3 regions of the Exiguobacterium sp. s125 genome follow, and region 3 is predicted to be linked to each of the others. Evidence: predicted binding sites of a transcription regulator. Region 3 holds the regulator's gene; each other region holds the start of a gene.
What was found. The regulator LexA, encoded in region 3, represses DNA repair genes until DNA is damaged. The targets are predictions, from matches to a motif close to CGAACATATGTTCG.
Positions count from the first base shown of each region.

Region 1: addB (helicase-exonuclease AddAB subunit AddB) is a predicted target of LexA. The motif match lies at 1,547-1,560, and genes of this name have one in related genera.
Region 2: KNQ05_RS14665 (YolD-like family protein) is a predicted target of LexA. The motif match lies at 1,857-1,870, and genes of this name have one in related genera.

Region 1 covers NZ_JACSMI010000002.1:65,429-68,710, reverse strand. Annotated here, with positions in the region: gene addB (helicase-exonuclease AddAB subunit AddB) at 1-1,497, opposite strand, end outside; gene KNQ05_RS08060 (truncated hemoglobin) at 1,636-2,016, shown strand; gene KNQ05_RS08055 (hypothetical protein) at 2,076-2,414, shown strand; gene KNQ05_RS08050 (hypothetical protein) at 2,487-2,897, opposite strand; gene KNQ05_RS08045 (competence protein ComK) at 3,018-3,282, opposite strand, start outside.
Region 2 covers NZ_JACSMI010000008.1:87,433-90,714, forward strand. Annotated here, with positions in the region: gene KNQ05_RS14650 (DNA/RNA non-specific endonuclease) at 1-595, shown strand, start outside; gene KNQ05_RS14655 (hypothetical protein) at 734-1,219, shown strand; gene KNQ05_RS14660 (tellurite resistance TerB family protein) at 1,233-1,697, shown strand; gene KNQ05_RS14665 (YolD-like family protein) at 1,894-2,229, shown strand; gene KNQ05_RS14670 (YnfA family protein) at 2,489-2,815, opposite strand; gene KNQ05_RS14675 (RrF2 family transcriptional regulator) at 3,196-3,282, opposite strand, start outside.
Region 3 covers NZ_JACSMI010000001.1:1,443,935-1,447,216, forward strand. Annotated here, with positions in the region: gene KNQ05_RS07365 (DUF896 domain-containing protein) at 86-322, opposite strand; gene KNQ05_RS07370 (YneB family resolvase-like protein) at 436-1,089, opposite strand; gene yneA (cell division suppressor protein YneA) at 1,136-1,423, opposite strand; gene lexA (transcriptional repressor LexA) at 1,630-2,244, shown strand; gene KNQ05_RS07385 (metal-binding protein) at 2,275-2,748, shown strand; gene KNQ05_RS07390 (MIP/aquaporin family protein) at 2,927-3,282, shown strand, end outside.

The sequences.
Region 1 (3,282 bases), on a different contig from region 3:
CAGCCGATCTGTCAACTGGTGTTCTTCAAGGAACTGATAAAGCGAACGCGTATGTTCACTCATTGTTTTTGATTTCTTCAACCGGTCTTGTAACGGTGTAATCGCATCGACGACGAATTGACGCATCCGGTTTAACTCATCCTCTTCTTCGAGTTCCTCCGCCGTCAGACTGACTTCATCCGTTAAGCGTCGTTTCAATTGCCACGGCTTTTGCCACATCGTGCCTTTAATGCCACGTTCTAAGACAAACGTCTCTAATCGATCAAGCGCGAGCCGTTGATCATCTGCCGGGAGTGGCATCAATTCCGTTTTCAGCAGACGAAAGACTGCTTCTTCACGGTAACCGGCGACGACGAGCTCTAAAGCAGACTGAATCAATTCAACAATCGGATGATGAATCATCGTTTCCCGCTTATCAAGGAAATACGGAATATCATAGAGCTGAAACGCACGTTCTAAATGATCCGCATACGGTTCAAGATGTCGTACGATAAAAGCAATTTCATTGAACCGGTAACCATGCTGGCGCACGAGTTGGATTGCCTGGCGGACAGCGGCTTCCGTTTCAACTTGGCGATTGACGGCAGCTGTCACCGTGACCCCGTCCACTTCATGATCGACAGGAGGATAGGCAGGACTCATCAATGATTGTTCTAATGTTTGCAGTCCTTCCGACTTGAACTTAATCGTCCGTTCATAATGGACCTCTTCATGCTCGAGCTGTCGGTCTTGCATCTGTTCGAGCAATTGCATATAACAACGTTGGGAGACCCCAAACTCCGTCTGTTTCGCATAGGGATCGCTCACATCGATTGTAAAGCTGATATGCACTTCTTTTGCTAGTTCCATCAATTTAAGCAACACCTGTTGTTCCTGTAACGAAAACTCATAGAAACCATCAATAAAGAATTGTGTATTACCAAGACCTGCTGTCGGTAACAAGTCGAGTAACGTTGTATAGTAATCATCTGCATGAAGCGCTTTATCCACGATGCGTTCTGAGAACCGCTCATAAATCAGAGCTAAATCATTTAGTTTCGGCGAGCGTTCCGGAGAAAGTCCGCTAATTTGACGTAACATGTCTGGAGCGACGAGCGAACGTTTGAACGTAGCAATCAGTTCATCAAGCCCCTTGTAAAACCCGGGCATATTCTTTGTCCGTTTGAAAATCTTTAACTCATTTTCAACTTCTTCGACGACTTGACGTAATAACAACTGTGTCCCTGTCTCGTCTAAAAACGGAATCGCCTGATTGCCATGATCCCGCATGATATGAAAAGCAAAGCGCCGCAAACTCATGACTTCCATCCGTACTAATCCAGATAGGCGGGCATCCGTCGCAATTCGACGTTCCATCTCAAATGACATTTGATCGGGGACGATAAAATAAATCGGCTCTCCAAGTGGTCGCTCCTCGAGCTCATTGATTACAGTCTCTATTAATTTTGTGGTTTTTCCGGTTCCGGCACGACCGAGGTGCATATGATTCATGGTCATCAGTTCCTCCCTTAGCTCGTTTTTGTATACGTCATTATCTCATAAAACACGAACAAACGTCCGTTTTTGAAGCTATATTTTTCTACTTATTTTTGCTACACTGAAGCCAATTAAAATTAGTTAGACAGGAGGAATACCATGCTATATGATGACATCGGAAAACAACCGATGCTTGAACAGCTAGTCGCTCGCTTTTATCAACTTGTTTATGCCGACCCCATACTTCGTCCGATTTTTCCTGATGATCGTCAACGTGTCGAGCAGGCGCAAGTTATTTTTTTGACACACTTAACAGGTGGTCCACGCCAATATGAGTTAGATGATTCGCGGACGAATTTAGCGATGATTCACCGACTCTTACCAATTGAACAGCAACACGCCTTTCGCTGGATGGAGTTGATGGAAGTGGCCATCTATGAGACAATTTCCAATCGAGCTGTAGCTGAACGTTTGATGGAGCGCTTACGAATTGGTGCATTAAACGTCTTACGGATTTGTGAGGCTCATCAGGAACCGTGAGGGATTTTTCTTTCTCATCTGTCCATTTCCATGTAAAATGAAAGATGGAGGCGATAATTATGACTGAAGAACAAGATAAGAAACCTGATTTAGTGAAATCGGCACTCGAACAAGCAGAGGCGAAAACTGCAGAGGAACCGGTTGAAGAAGAAAAGTCTGACGAGCAAAAGAAACTCGAACATATTAAAGGGCTCGTCACATTAGAGCGCGGTTCTGATTACTTCCGTGTCGTCTTTTATGATGACCACAAGCATTTGATTTTCAAGGAACTCGATTATGATCGTGTCGAATTCGTTGGTCGCTTCTATAATGATAGTTTTGACGCGACGAATTTGAAACAGCTCGAAGAAATTGCAGAGAAAGCACTCTCAACTTCGATTCGAAAACGTTTCCTTTAAGATAGGTTATGTATAGAGAAAGCCGCGTCCCTGGATTAAATGAGGGACGCGGCTTTTTTCTTATACGCTTGTTTATTCACTCTCGGGAGTGTTTCTTTTTTTGCGACGAAGTACATATGCGAGTACCCCTCCGGCAACGGCAAGCCCTGTCGCCGCTAAAACGGGAATCAATACTTTCTTCGAAGATAATTTTTGCTTCACTTGCTCTAAGCGAGATTCTGTTACTTCTTTTTGCGCAATCGATGTGCGGCGGTTAATCGTCATATGTTTTGATGCATCTGTGACGACTACTCGCTTTGTCACCCAACGTCGATTTCCTGCCTCGTCGACGATGAGTTGGCGTGTTCGCTTAATATCTTTAATTCGTTTGCCGGGCGTGTTTTCTGGACGGACGATCCGTGAACTAATAAAACGGCGTCCTCCATTAACACCGAAGCCCGGCTGTAATTTTCTACGGTTTAACCATTCATATGATTCATTCATCGTGTAGCGACCAGATCGGTCGCTTCACCTCCCCTTCAATGCGCATTCAGTTTCTACTCAAGTTCATTTCGCTCTCATTGGTAACGTTTCCTGTTAGAGTGTTCCACTTTTCTGCACTTGTTAAACGTGTTCATGTCCCGTTCCCTGGAAGCGTCGTTGCATTTCGTAAGCTAATTCTAGGGTTTTAATCCGCTGTCGTTCAATACTATAGGCAGATGCGGCCGTATCAATCCGCTGTCCTGTTTGAAACTCGACTTGCACCTTTCCGCCACTCTTCTTAACGGTCTTCATTTGTTTAAAGTTAATCCAGATGCACTCCGCCTTTTCTTTAGCTGTCGTCGGAAAGAAGATGGTTTGTGCTTGCCAATCAATTAAAACCGGCGTT
Region 2 (3,282 bases), on a different contig from region 3:
GAAGATCGTCCTCCAGAATGATGCGACAGAAGACGTCTCGCGTGACGGACGCTACTACTCTGATGAGGCGAAGGTGCCTGGCGTCGAACGCGCAGACCTCGATGAAGGACATATCATCGCCGACTCGCTCGGTGGCGTCTCGAACGCTTACAACATCACTCCGCAGGACAGTACACTGAATCGTCATGGTGATCAGGCGTACATGGAGGACGTCATCCGCAAGGCGGGTGGCGCAACGAACTTTGAAGTGCAGATCACCTATCCGAATACGTCGACGATGATTCCATCTGCGTATCAGTATACGTATACGGTCCGCGGGAATACCGTCGTCGACCGGTTCAAGAACGGTAATCCAGACGAGACAAATGCTGCACTTGGTCTGACGAAGAAAAAGGAGACGAAAAAAGAACCAACATCGAAATCAGCTCCTAATACTGCAGCGACCGAAGACGTCTCGCGCGTCGATACCGACGGCAATGGTCAAGTGACGATCCAGGAAGCGAAGGACGCAGGCTTTGCGATGCCAATCACGGAGAAGCACTGGTTGTATCAATATATGCGGGACAACGACCATGACGGAATGGTCGGAGAATGAACAATTGATCCTTGGGACAAGTGCATCTTGCACTTGTCTTTTTGTATTACTTATTTATATAACAGTTCAGTTTTTATCTGTTTTATCTTCAAAATACATGATAAAATTTACAATATAATCATGTTAAGGAGTTTTTAAATGGGTAAATTAGATGCAATTAACAACCAGTTAGAAAATAGTACTTTTCCAATTAGTTTGAGTACGCTAGAAGACTTAAAAATGAAGTTACCAAAAATCGAACGATCTTACATCGAAATCACATTAAAGGCATTGAGAAAAGAATTTAAGTCCGATCAGCTTTTTTATGCGTTAGAAGGTGTTCAACCATCTTTAACTAAGTATGGCTTTCTTCTAATGACAGAAACAGATGTAGTTCTCTCTATTCATAAAGGTTCGATCATGCCAAGTGGGACAATTGAAAAGATTCCGTTTGCTAAAATTAAAGAAGTAGATTTTGATATCATTCCAATTCCAATTAATCCGTTTGGTGTAAACGAAGGAATAATTTATCTGACACATAAAAAAGGATTTGGGAGTAAAAAACTTACGATTCGTGACGTTACTGTAAGTCGACTCGATTCACTTGTAGAACAGTTGAGATACGCGGCGAATCAAAACAACTAAGGAGGCAATTGTAATGGGATTATTTGATATGTTTAAAGGTGACAGTACAAAAAGTAAACAAGGCATGCACCCTCATTTTGCATTCGCAACATCGCTTGTCTACATGATGGCTTCAGATGGAGAGTTCGATAACGAAGAGATTGGTCAACTACTAGCTGTGCTAGGTGGAAAGAGTAAGAAAGGCACAATTCGTATTGGTGATAACAATGATGATTTAATGGAAAAAGTATTTAAATACTTTGATCGTAATTCTATCGATACATTCTTGGCAGAGGCTGCACCAGTATTAAATCATGAGCAAAAACTCTGTATTCTTGCTAATCTAGTGGACTCTTCGCTATCTGATGGAGAAGCAGAGCGAGAAGAACAAGCCATGTTTAATAAATTCATGACAGCATTCGGAGTAACAGAACAAGAATTTGCTCCAATCTTCAAAGTTATTGCGATGAAAAACGACCGTTCTGTATTTAAAAATTAAGCTATACATCTTTTATCTCAACGTCTAACAATCGCTCATTCGATTGTTAGACGTTTTTTGCTTTGAAAACTTAAAGCTCCTATTTTTTCAACTAACAAACATCATTGATGTATTGTTCTAAGAAATTGATTGAAGAACATAGTTCCGCGGAACATAATAAGAACAAACGTTCTTATTATGAAAAGGGGTGCTTTAGATGAGTTATGAAGATCGGGGCAATAAGAAATGGATTCCGTTCCTGATGCCTGAACATAAAGGATTGCTGAAACGCTATTACCAGGAGGTCCATCATTTCAAGTTCGAGGATACGGAGGAACCAATCGATGGAACGATCGAGAACGCCTTGAACGACGCCATCTTCAGCGGAGACATCGTCACGGTGACGGCGATGAATGGTCCCTTGACGCATCGTTTCGATGCCTTCGTCGAGAAGCTCGATTACGTGCGAGAGGAGGTCCATCTCGTCAAACGCAACCTCGACGTCGAGATCGTCGCGTTCAAGCAAATAGTAAGCGTTCAAATGTTAGGATGAAATGTGATCATCAGTCGTGCGTGTCTTCATATAGTCAGCATGCACGAAGGATGATACGGCGTCTTTTTGCATCACGATAGCGTTTTGTTTTAAGTTCATCGTGCATGCGTCGCTTTTCTAATGAAGCTTGACGAATGCACGAGTGACTTCATCCAGTCATTTATTTTGAAGTGGATTGCTGTGATCTAGCGTCTTTTCCCTATTATTCACTCTTTTACTATTTCAACTGCGCCGTAAGATGAATCGCTACCTTGACATGCTATCCTCTAGGGAACCACAGCATGACCGCTACACCGATCAAGCAAATAAAGGCTCCCACCCAGTCATAAAAATCGGGTACTTTCTTGTCTATTCCCCATCCCCAGAGCACAGAGAGGACGATAAAAACACCACCGTAAGCAGCATACACCTTCCCAAAGCTCGGAAATGTTTGAAGTGTTGCGATGATGCCATACAGCGCCAACAAGATACCTCCCGTTACTCCCATATGTATCGATCTTCCTTCTCGTAACCAAAGCCATATCAAATAGCCTCCACCGATTTCAGCAAGTCCTGCGATAAAAAATAAGATTAGTGATACGCCCAATTTCAGTCTCCTTCCGTCAGTTCCTTTATTTTTTAAGTCAATCGTCTCGTTCACGCCTTAACGACTTGTAGGTCACTTTTAATTTTCGACTCACTTTCTTTATTGCTTATTCAACTTCATACCTTTTACAATGCAGATCATAAGTGAAGGCTCTGATGACGAAAAATCGTCAAAAGAGCCCTTCCTGTATTTCCATTACCTTGATTTCACATAAAATTGAAGAGGATAGCTATCCTTTTTCGCGCCTCTTCCCGAGTGGATCATCCTTGAAAAGTACTCTCTTATTCTTCGGAGGAATCAGCTGTTCCATTTCAAATAAGCCTTTCCCCTAGACATTCTGGAGGTCTCTTAGCTAATTCAGACGCGATTATCTGACGTCATCACATCTGTTTCAATAAATCAGCAAACGAAATCTGATTCAGTACAAGATAAGAAGAATGCTGTGCCTCCTGTAAAGGGACTTGAAG
Region 3 (3,282 bases):
ATGATACACATTACTGATTTTCCCATTAAAAAAGCTACCTCGCTCACGGATTGAGCGACGCAGCTTTCGTTCATACAAAACTTGCTTACTGTTTATTGCGTTCTTCTTCTTGTGCTTGCTTCAATTTTTCAGGCGTAACATCCGTTCCTTCTTCATCAACGATTTTGATGCCCATCATTTGATTTTTGAACGAACCACGAAATGCTTCTAAATAGGCCGTTCTTAATTCTTTTTGTTCCGCCGTCTCAGCTTCCGTTAACGGTTCGACTTTTGATTTATTGGCAAGTTCATTAATTCGATCGAGTTGTTCTTGTGATAACATAATATCCCTCTTTCTCTTTGACTCAACGCGGAGCACTTTAATAGTAACCTTACTGTAAAAGACCCGAAAAAAAAAAGCAAGTTTGTCGCGTCAAGATGACACAACACCTGCTTTCATTCATAAGACTGGACAACTTCTTTATATTCAAGATAACGCCGGTTGACCGTCGCTTTCGAAATATCATGCCCCATGCCGCGTAAGGTCGTCGCGATGTCAGCAAACGTCAAACCAAGTTCACGTAATCGAACGATTTCTTCAATCGGGACTTCCTTTCGACTGCGGCCGGCATTCTCGCCTTGGCGATTGAGATTTTGTTCGGGTCTAAAACCATTATCGACAGCCCGTCTCATGCCGCGTGCAATTTTTGCATTGTGGAGCTTACGCTGGTATTCCTCAACGAGTGAAACGATTTCGAGGACCATTGCTTCCGCATCCGCCAGTTGGTATTCACCGTCTGACTCCATCGTCATCAACTGGACATCATGTTTTTTGAGCGTATGCAAAATCGCGATTTTGGCGTTTCCTCGTCCGATTCGTGTATCGTCCGTCACGAGCACCGCTTCCACCAGATGACGCGTTACATAATCAAGAACGGTCAACATCCCTTCTCGCTCTACATCATAGCCACTTTCTTTTTCGACGATGATATCTATGATTTCAAATCCTTTTGTTAAAGCGAGTCCCGACAGTTCTGCTCTTTGCCGCTCCAGTGAGCTCTCTTGTGCTTCTTTTTCCGTCGAGACGCGACAGTAGATTACTACTTTCATCGTACCTCACACCCCTGTTCGTTCATTCAACAACTTTTATATTCTGTCATTGTTGTGCGATTGGTACAACGATTTTGTCTTTCGAAATGACATGTTTTGTTTCGAGCTCATTGTTCTTGATCAGCCAGTCGATGTATTCCTGGTTCGTCATCGAACCATCATTGTAGACTTCTGCAACTTGTTCGACCGTTACGTTCTCATCGACCGTGACTGACGCCGTGAGTAATTGGTGGACCTTTTCATCCGGTCGTGGTGTTAAAAGAAAAAGAATGAAAGCAAAACTGAGCGTATAAAACAGAATTGAAAAGGCATGAGTACGAATAGAATGAATCATCATGAATCCCTCCAAATAGGTTATTAGAATAAATGTTCTCGGAACAATTGTTCGCATAATCTATAATAAACACAGAACCAGTGTTCGGTCAATACAAAAACATCGAACAATTGTTTGTACGCTCATTTGTTCTATGTTATAGTAATTCTAGAAACATATATTCCTAAATCCTAAAAAAACCAATCCGGAAAGAGGTGGCAATTCGTATGCGGAAAATGTCTAAACGTCAACAAGAAATCCTTGACTACATCATCGCTGAAGTGAAGTTAAAGGGCTATCCACCTTCAGTTCGCGAAATCGGTGAAGCTGTTGGTCTTGCTTCAAGCTCAACGGTACACGGTCATTTGGATCGTCTAGAAAAACGTGGACTGATTCGCCGTGACCCGACGAAACCACGCGCGATTGAAATATTGCTTGATAAACCTGAAGAAATCAACGAAGCGATCGTCCATGTCCCCGTTATCGGCAAGGTAACTGCCGGACTTCCGATCACTGCGATTGAAAACATAGAAGAGCATTTCCCACTCCCTGCACATTATGTAGGAAATGAAACCGTCTTTATGTTGACGATTGATGGCGAATCGATGATTAATGCAGGTATTCTTGATGGCGATCGTGTTATCGTGCGTCAACAAAACACAGCAGAAAACGGGGAGATTGTCGTTGCGATGACCGAAGATAGCGAAGCGACAGTCAAACGGTTCTTCTTAGAAGATCAACAGGTACGTCTTCAACCAGAAAATGACTCGATGGACCCGATGTATTTCGATAACGTGTCGATTCTTGGCAAGGTCATCGGCGTTTACCGGACGATTCACTAAGAGAGGGACCAGCTGAGCTGGTCTTTTTTCATGCCTTCTGGAAATGTACATGATACGGTCAACTCCGTTGCCCTCACGGGATATGTTGTTTATTCGGTCGCAACGAACCAAACGGATTGGCTCCCGACCGCTGTCGGAATCGCCGTCGGGACCTTATGGCTTTCGCCCGACTTAGACTTAAAATCGGAACCTTACTATCGTTTTGGCCCTTTGCGTGTCCTTTGGATGCCATACGTCAAAATTATGCCGCACCGCTCCATCTGGTCGCATGGCTTAATCATCGGAGATGTCATCCGCCTACTCTACAGTGCCGCTTTATTGATTCCGCTCCTCTTTTTAGCCTTCTATAGTGAAATCATCCAAGCAAGCACGGTCGACTCATTGATTGACGTCATGCCTGCTTTTATTATCGGTGTGATGACCGCAAGTACGATTCATATCATCCTTGATCATACGAGTAGTTGGTTCCGCCCTAAAAAGAAACGAAAAAAACGTCGATCCTGACTTTTTCCATTCAATCATGGAAAAAGTCTTTTTATTATCCAATTCTATTTTTTTTAAACCTAAATAATGAAAATTTCGATTCTTATATTTCAATTATTTGTATTGAAAACGTTATCAATTCGGGTTAGGTTTAAATAGAAAGGCATTATTCGCTTTAATCCAAAGGGAGGGTTTTTGCATGAGTAATTTTATCAGTGAGATGATGGGAACATTGATTCTCATCCTACTCGGGGATGGCGTCGTCGCCGGTGTCGTTCTGAAGAAAACCAAGTCTGAAAATGGTGGCTGGATTGTCATCACGCTCGCTTGGGGTCTCGCCGTTATGACCGGTGTTTACGTCGCGGCATCCAGTGGTGCCCACTTGAACCCAGCGGTTACTTTGTCGCTCGCGCTCAATTCTGACTTATCGTGGGCAGATGTACCTATCTATATCGCTGCTCAACTTGTCGGAGCATTCCTTGGCGCAGTACTCGTTTGGCTTCATTACATGAAACATTTTGAAGCGACAGAAGATCAAGCCGCAAAACTCGGTGT